DNA from 2 places in the Pantoea sp. SO10 genome. Region 2 is predicted to be linked to the other one. Evidence: riboswitches for the same ligand, from Rfam matches in the RefSeq annotation. Region 2 holds a riboswitch; the other holds the start of a gene.
What was found. A riboswitch is a leader RNA that binds a small molecule or an ion and turns the genes downstream of it on or off. The one in region 2 is predicted to bind thiamine pyrophosphate.
Positions count from the first base shown of each region.

Region 1: another riboswitch for thiamine pyrophosphate. It lies ahead of thiM (hydroxyethylthiazole kinase); the one in region 2 lies ahead of FCN45_RS20570 (long-chain fatty acid--CoA ligase).

Region 1 covers NZ_CP040095.1:2,732,984-2,737,322, reverse strand. Annotated here, with positions in the region: gene FCN45_RS12695 (beta-N-acetylhexosaminidase) at 1-115, opposite strand, end outside; gene FCN45_RS12690 (OprD family outer membrane porin) at 167-1,564, opposite strand; TPP riboswitch at 1,831-1,926, shown strand; gene thiM (hydroxyethylthiazole kinase) at 1,960-2,745, shown strand; gene thiD (bifunctional hydroxymethylpyrimidine kinase/phosphomethylpyrimidine kinase) at 2,742-3,542, shown strand; gene fbaB (class I fructose-bisphosphate aldolase) at 3,690-4,339, shown strand, end outside.
Region 2 covers NZ_CP040096.1:227,378-231,716, forward strand. Annotated here, with positions in the region: gene FCN45_RS20565 (acyl-CoA reductase) at 1-943, opposite strand, end outside; gene FCN45_RS20570 (long-chain fatty acid--CoA ligase) at 940-2,022, opposite strand; TPP riboswitch at 2,124-2,251, opposite strand; gene FCN45_RS20575 (DksA/TraR family C4-type zinc finger protein) at 2,375-2,641, shown strand; gene FCN45_RS20580 (NYN domain-containing protein) at 2,978-3,667, shown strand; gene FCN45_RS20590 (M20 family metallopeptidase) at 3,845-4,339, opposite strand, start outside.

The DNA of each region.
Region 1 (4,339 bases), on a different replicon from region 2:
GCACGCCGAACTGACTGATTTGATCGACGACCTGCTGATTACTGCGCGGGGATGAACTGCAGGCGGCAAGGCCCATCACGCTCAGCGCCAGTAAACTGATTTTTAACTTTTTCATGTTGTTATCCTTCTCCACGGAGGTAAGTCTCTGGCTCCTGCCAGATCGGGGTCAAAACAGGGTGAATGGCGCGACGACCATAAATTTGATGTCTTTCTCGTCCTGGAAGATGTTGCCGTAGCCGCCGCTATAGCTGGGAAGATCGCTGTGATTGTCGTAGCGGGTGTAGTGCAGTTTGAATTGGGTGTCTTTGGCGCGGCCTTGCTGGATGGTGTAAACCATGTCGAGGCTCCACGCGGACTCTTTCAGGCGCTGATTTTGGTCGTAGAGGGGATTGGTGGAAGGCTTCGCGTCCCAACCGTAGGCGTACGACGTACCGACTTGCCAGCCAGGTAATTGCCAGTGTCCCAGATCCACCATCACACCGGCGAAGAGCGCTTTCTCACCGTTGGCGTTCCAGTCCGAGCGTGAATCCCACCACACGTCCATGCGGCCATTCGAGCTGGCGTAAGACGGCGTCATACGTTGCAGGAAGAAGCCCTGATTACCCTCGGCTTTTACCCATGTGCCTTCGAGGCGGAAATCGAACGCGCCGAGCGTGTAGCCGAACGTCAGCGCCTGCAGCCACGCGAGGCCATCGTAAACATCGTTGATCTGGCCAACGCCGCTGTTGTCACGATCCTTCGCGCCATAAAACTGATAACTAGTGCGCAGCGGTGCATCGGCCAGCGGCAGCTGATAAGAGGCTTTGGCGAAATACTGATCCATGTAATTCGCCGCCTGGCCGTAGGCGCCTTCCAGCACCAGCGCGTTTTTAAAATCGTATTTGGCACCAAAGGATTGCAGCCACGGAATCTCCGTCACGCCATCGGCTTTACGGAAGTTGTACATGTCGCGATACCACGGCGCTTTGTATTCGTCAGTCCACATCCAGGAGACGGAAAGGGCGCCGGCGTCGCTAAAATCAAAGGTGGTGCCGGCCTCAACGCCGCGATAGGTGCCGGGCAGGAAGCTCCAGTGCGGTGCCAGCAGCGTCTGCCCGGTGGGCTGCAGATAGCCTGCACGCAGCCAGTTATCCTGCCATTTTGCCTTGATGGCGGCTTTATAGAGACTTAAGCCGCTCTTATCTCCGCTCCAGTCCTCATCCCAGCGCGTGCGGGCATTACTGAAACCAATTTCATTCGGTGCCGCCGGGCCGCCGTTGCTTAACTCCAGCGCGCCAAACGCTGCCAGATCGAGGCCGATCACCTCACCGGCGTAACCGGATGAGAAGTCGAGATTGGCATTCGCAGAGGCGTGATGCAGATTGGCATCATACTGACCGTACGAGCCTTTTTGCGGATCCATCTCTTTGCGATCGCGCTGGCGTTGCCAGTAAAACAGATTGCCAGAGAGAGTGGCGTCTTCGACAAAACCCACGGCGTGGGCGGAGGGAACCGGCACAAAAGTGCCGGCAAACAGGGCAGAGACAATGGCCGCAGAGAGCGGCGCGCGTGGAATCCGACGCATAGCAAATCCTCCGTGATGCTTCCATAAACAATTAACAAATCCGTATTGTTTCGTCATGAAACAAGTTGCCGGGGATGCTATTTTTCGCGACGCGAATTATCAATGGGATTTATTACAAAGTATGACGCAGCACGCAAAAAAGCGTCGTTTTAAGGCGTTTTATCAATAAGTTACATGAATGTGTAATTTGTTACTTTGTGAGCCAGATTCCAGGAAAGCGGCGTTTACTTGCTTTACCCCAACTTGTTCCCTATGCTCGCCAACGTAGTTTTGACTCGGGGTGCCCCTTTAATACAGGGCTGAGATACACCCGCCGACCTGATCTGGATAATGCCAGCGTAGGGAAGTCAGATGCCTGACCGCATTCGCCTTCTTGATCGCCGGTTGGGAGCCTTATGAAACAGCCTGACCTTCTTTCCCCCGCGCAACTCGCGCACTCTCTGCAACTGCTGCGTCAGCAAGCGCCGCTGGTGCACTGCATGACCAATGACGTGGTGCAAACCTTTACTGCCAACGTGCTGCTGGCACTGCAAGCTTCGCCCGCGATGGTGATCGATCCTGAAGAAGCGGCGCAGTTTGCCGGTTTTGCCGATGCGTTGTTGATAAACGTAGGTACGCTGACGCGCGACCGTCGTGATGCGATGTGGGCGGCGGTGCAAGCGGCGCAAACCGCAGGCACGCCGTGGACGCTGGATCCGGTGGCGGTCGGCGCACTAACGCTGCGCACCGCATTCTGCCAACAGTTACTGAGCCTGCAACCGGCGGCGATTCGCGGTAACGCTTCAGAAATTCTCGCCTTGGCGCAACAGGCTAGCGGCGGACGCGGTGTCGACAGTCTGCATCAGGCCGATGCCGCGTTAAGCGCTGCCCAGCAGCTGGCGCGTGATTACCACACCGTTGTGGCGGTGACCGGTGAAGTGGATTATGTCACTGACGGCGTGCAGACATTCGCCATCCCCGGCGGCAGCCCGCTGATGACGCGCGTGGTTGGCACCGGCTGCGCGTTGTCGGCGGTGGTTGCCGCCTGCACCAGCTTGCCGGGCGATCGCCTGCAGCATGTCGCTGCGGCCTGCCGCGTGATGTCGCTGGCGGGTGAGCAGACAGCGCGCCAGGTCGCCGGGCCAGGCAGCTTTGCCGCTGCTTTCCTCGATACGCTGTGGACGCTGGAGGTCGAGGCATGAAACGCATCAATGCATTGACCATTGCTGGCACCGATCCGAGCGGCGGCGCAGGTATTCAGGCCGACCTCAAAGCTTTCTCCGCGCTGGGCGCGTATGGCACCAGCGTCATCACCGCGCTGGTGGCGCAGAACACCTGCGGCGTGCAGTCGGTGTATCGCATCGAACCTGATTTTGTTGGCGCACAGCTCGATTCGGTGCTGAATGATGTGCGCATTGATGCTGCGAAGATAGGCATGCTGTCCGAAACCGCTATTGTCGAGGTGGTCGCCGAGCGGCTGAAACGGGCCAGCCTGCCGTTTGTGGTGCTGGATACGGTGATGATTGCCAAAAGCGGCGATGCGCTGCTGTCGCCGGATGCGGTGGCGAGCGTGCGCGAATTGCTGCTGCCGCAGGTATCGCTGATCACACCAAACCTGCCGGAAGCCGCCGCGCTGCTGGGACGCGCGATGGCGCAGGATGAGAAAACCATGTTGCAGCAGGGCGATGCGCTGCTCGATCTTGGCTGCGAAGCGGTGCTGATGAAGGGCGGACATCTTAGCGATGCCGAAAGCCCGGACTGGCTGATTACCCGCGACGGACGTCAGCGCTTTACCGCGCCGCGCGTCAATACGCGCCACACGCACGGTACCGGATGCTCGCTTTCAGCCGCGCTGGCGGCGTTGCGTCCGCGCCATGATAGCTGGGCAGCGACGGTCGCTGAAGCCAAGGCGTGGCTGCAACAGGCGCTGCTGCACGCCGATTCGCTGGAGGTCGGTAAAGGCATTGGGCCGGTGCACCATTTCCATCAATGGTGGTAGGGCGTAACGCCAGATTGCCGCTTTTTCACTGCGCATCCGTCTGAAAAATGGAGTCAGCAATTTGCCAGCCTGGCGCTTTCCGGTCCAGGCTGTTGGGGGCGAATCGGCAACGGCCGGTTCCAATCCAGCCATTTATCAGGAGCGAACATGACGGACATCGTACAGTTATTGGGCAAAGAGGCGGATAGCCTTCTTCAACATCGCTGCATGACCATTCCAGCGGATAGCCTCTATTTACCCGGCGCGGATTATGTTGATCGCGTGATGATCGACAACAATCGTTCTCCTGCCGTACTGCGCAACATGCAAACGCTATACAACACCGGACGTTTAGCCGGCACCGGCTATTTGTCGATTTTGCCGGTCGATCAGGGCGTTGAGCACTCGGCGGGCGCATCCTTTGCGGCCAATCCAGCTTATTTCGATCCGAAAAACATTGTTGAGCTGGCGATTGAAGCTGGCTGTAACTGCGTCGCCTCCACCTACGGGGTGCTGGCTTCAGTTTCTCGTCGCTACGCGCACCGCATTCCGTTTATGGTGAAGCTGAACCACAACGAAACGCTGAGCTATCCGACGCAATACGATCAGACGTTGTACGCCAGCGTGGAACAGGCCTTTAATCTGGGCGCGGTGGCGGTTGGCGCCACCATCTACTTCGGTTCCGAACAATCACGTCGCCAGATTGAAGAGATCTCGGCGGCCTTTGAACGTGCGCACGAGCTGGGCATGGTGACGGTGCTGTGGGCCTATCTGCGTAATGATGCGTTCAAGAAAGAGGGCGTCGATTATCACGCCAG
Region 2 (4,339 bases):
TGGCGAACTCATCCGGCGACACCTTGCCGCCGCGCTCGACAAACAGCATTTGCGGCGAGTAACAACCGGCCTGGTCGTAACGCATCACGTCATACGCCACGCGACGCGCCAGCTCCGCGCCTTGCCGTACATTCAGCGCCGAACGCGCCACCATTCCGAAGCTGATTTTGTGGCCGTGCGGCAGAAAGCGCGTGGTAACCGGCAAACGCTGTTGGATCGCCGCCAGCGTTGAATTTCCGCCATAAGCCACCAGCGCATCGGGCTGACGCAGCCACGTTAGTTCGGTTTGCGCATCGCCGCCTTTCCACCACACCACCGCGATACATTCGCCCAGTTTTGGATCGATCTCCGCCAGCAACTGCGTGAACCAGCTTGCCATCAGCGGCTCATTGCCCGGCAGTTTACCGATGGTGCCCGCCTTAACCAGCAGACCGCAAATCAAACTCCACAGCGGCAAGCACGGCACGTTGCCCGCCCAGATATGCATTAACAATTGCGGGCCATATGCGCGCGCAAAGCCGCCTTTAGGGCGCGGCTGGAAATCGTCGAGCATCTGCGCATCGGCGAAATCCTCCGCCAGAAAGCGCTTTAACTGCGGTTGACGAAAGGTTTTCAGATAGCCGGTAAGGCCAAGCCGCACCATCTCGGCATCGTAACCGGTGACGATGGGCAGCAGCTTTTCGGCCTTGATGCGCACTGGATGATGACGATCGAGCAGTCGCGCCACCGCTTCATCAATGATGCCCATGATCTGCGCCACGCTCAGCTGCTGGAGATAAGCGCGGGCGTTGGTGCGGATGCGCGCTGCGAGCGCCTTTATCTGCGCGTCATCAAGTTGCGGAACGCAAACCTCGAGGCTTTCGCCACGATGATTGAAACTCAGCGTGTGCCAATACACTTCGTCAGCCGAGAGGCCCGGCAGATGTCCGGCAATTTCTTTCACAACTGTGCCTGCGCGCCGGCGAGAAACGCTTCCATGGTCAGCGAACAGCCTTTGGCATCAGCGCCGGTCGCGCGTCCCAGCAGATGGAAACCGCCGGGCACCCTCACGCCCGCATCTTCCGTTAACAACGCAGACACCGAGTTGAAATGTGCCAGATCGTGATGCACCAGCACGCCAACTTCGCCGTCCGGCACATCATCACCGGTAAGCGGATTGACCACGCGCGTGCGGATCCAGTGCGGCCCGAATTTCACCGGCGGGCAGCGCTCATTGCCCGCGTCGTAAAACTGCGTGCTGATTTCCGTCATGCCGTACATGTTGATGCAGTGGGAACGCGGAATGCCGAAGGCATGAGAGAGCGAAGCGTAGAATTCTTCCGCGCCCATCTCGCGCGACTGGCCTTTGAAACCGCCGGTATCAAGAATGCGGCTGCCTGCCGGCAGCGTGAAGCGGCGTTTTTGGCGCTGCATGTCATCCAGCAAAGGTACAAAGCTGTAGCTGGCGCCCAGCAACGCGTAGGGTTCGCCGCCCGCTTCGGCTTTCTCCAGCGCACTGAACAGACGACTGGTTTCGAGGCCATGTTCGCCCACCATCACTTCGCTGTCCGGCGTGCCACACTCCTTCATCGCCAAATCAAGATAGGTCGCCAGCGAGGAGTTCGGCATCGCCACGGTATCCGGGAACAAAATGCCCATGCGGATGCGATCGCGGCCCGCCATAAAGCGACGGCGGAAATTGAGCAGCATCGATTTTTTCCACACCTCCAGCGTCGAATGGTAACTGCGCCCTTTTACCGTGCCGGTGGTGCCGCTAGTCATAAAGATCTCGGTAATTTGCTCGGTGGGACGGCAGCTGAGCGTCAGATCTTTGAAGGCATTAATCGGGATGGCGGGAATGTTGCGCCAGTTTTTCACCGTCAGCGGCGTGCGTCCGCGCTGGGTGGCGAAGCGGCGATAAGGGGAATTGTGTGCGAACTGATAAGCGAAGATTTCGAGGGCCAGTTGGTTGAAGTCGTCGTCTGAGCTATCTTCGCGCTGCAGGAATGTCAGCAGAGCCTGGATGATGTGTGTTTCGTTCATGTGCGTCGCCACCTTTGCGATTGCGCAGAGACTCTCAGGCAACGCCTGAAGAGCGCGAACTGTCCGCTACAAAGCACAAAGAGGGAATCAGGGCGCGATATCGCCCTGCGGTTCCGCATCCCTACGCCGGTATTAGCCGGATCAGGTTCGGAGGGTCACTACGTTGCCCGCGCATACACGCCAGCCGGTAGAATCTCAGCCCCTTAACAGAGCACCCCTTGGAACAAGCCGCAGTCTAGGATGGCGCGCGATGATGTGTCAACCATGTTAAATACGCGTGAAAATTTGAGCTGCCCGGCACAAATCACGTCATGTCTTATACTCAGAGCATGAGTATTTGCGGAGGTGAAGTATGGCTGGCGGTTGGTCAGAAGACGGTGCGGTACACAAACAAATTGATGCCACGGTAGATGATGCGGTGGCCCGCGCTCGTGAAAATCTTGGGCACGGTGAAAGTGCTGAATTTTGCGACGAGTGCGGCGAACCGATCCCGGAAGCGCGTCGCGCAGCATTGGCTGGCGTGCGTTACTGCGTGAATTGCCAGAGCAAGATCGATAAAAAACAGGCGGCGATCAGCGGTTATAACCGCCGCGGAAGTAAGGATAGTCAGTTGAGATAGTTATTTAAATTAGCAATTCAGGTTAATGGATATTTTAAAATTTCATTTGCACTCGTTACTTTTAATTAGAATTACCATTAATCTGAAGCAAGACCATTCGCATATCTCCCGATTTTTCAAAGTTAAATACTGCAGCACTATTGCTGAAGCCGAAAGAAGAGCCTAATTTTACAAACTTTATGGCTTAGATTTCACCTTGAGCAACTTGAGTTTAGCCAGTAATGCTGATAAGTTAGCCACACAACTCAACCCTGTACGCAGCGATTCAGTTCGCTGGCCGTTAGGGTGAAAAAACCGGCTCAGGCCGGTTTTTTCGTATCTTAAGGAAGGATAAGAGTGCGTACTGCAATATTCATTGATGGATACAATGTATTTTATGGACTCCTTGCAGGTACGCCTTATAAATGGCTCAACTTGTCATTGCTGCTGTCGCATATATGCCGGGTACAGGATCCGACTGCCATAATTGAAACAATAAATTATTATACCTCCTCGGTTATTCCCCACCTCGCCACACGCGGTATTGAATCCCGACACGCTCAGGATACTTATATTCGCGCGCTGAAAACGACCGGAATAAATATCTTCACCGGACGTCATCGACTTGAGCACGCTCGAGCTCCACGTTTCATTAGTAAAAAACTACCCGCATCACGTCTCGATAAGGTAGATATCTGGGAGCTGGAAGAGAAAGAAACCGACGTGAATATTGCCATCAGCATGTATCGTTTGTTTGCTAAACAGCAGACGTTGCCAATAGAAGAGAGGATCGCGCAGCTGGTGTTAGTATCGGCTGACACCGACATGACGCCAGCACTTAAGGCGATTCGCGAAGATTTTCCCGACATTCGTATCGGGATCATTTTGCCGCACCGCCAGGGCAACGTACGTGGTGTTCCGGGTTCACTGCAGAATCATAGTCACTGGATACGCAGAACGATCACCAATGAAGAGCTTGATGCATGCCAGTTTCCTGTTCGGGTTGCGACGCATAAAAAACCTGCGGTTAAACCCGAATATTGGTAAGCATCAAAACCACGCCATTTAATGCGCCTCGCGGTAAATGGCATAGCTCACGATGTTCTCCGTAGTGGCCTATTTCATATCGAAACGTAATGCGGGAACGGTTACTGATAAATCATTTAGTTCAACGTCCTGCGTCAGGCTAAATCCTATCAGCTCTCATCAGTGCTTAAACCTGCATTAAGCGGCCTCAACCGGCTGACAAATCTCCAGAATGGCCAGCAGATAGATGCGCACCATGTCGAGGAATTCACTGATTTCTACGCGCTCATCCGGCATGGTGTTGTATTTGCCGCCTGGCCCACAGACGATCCCTTCCATGCCCGCATGCTGATAGAGATGTGCCGCATCGGTGCCGAAGAACGCCGGAGGCGTGATCACGCCGGTGGGCTGTTCGGTGCCGCGCACGGTTTTCCAGCCGCGATTCACCGCTTTGACGATGGCGGATTCCGGTGACACTTCGAACGGTAACATGGTGGGTTTATCACGGATGCCATCATCATAAAGCTCGGCTTTTAGGCCCGGATAGCGTTGGCATAAGATATTCAGCAGCGCCTGCAGATCGGCGAGCACACCTTCCACCGTTTGTCCTGGCGCGAAACGTGCCGAGCCTTTTAAGCGCACAAAGTCAGCCACCTGCGGCGGTCGCCACTCTTCCAGATCGCGGCCTAACGC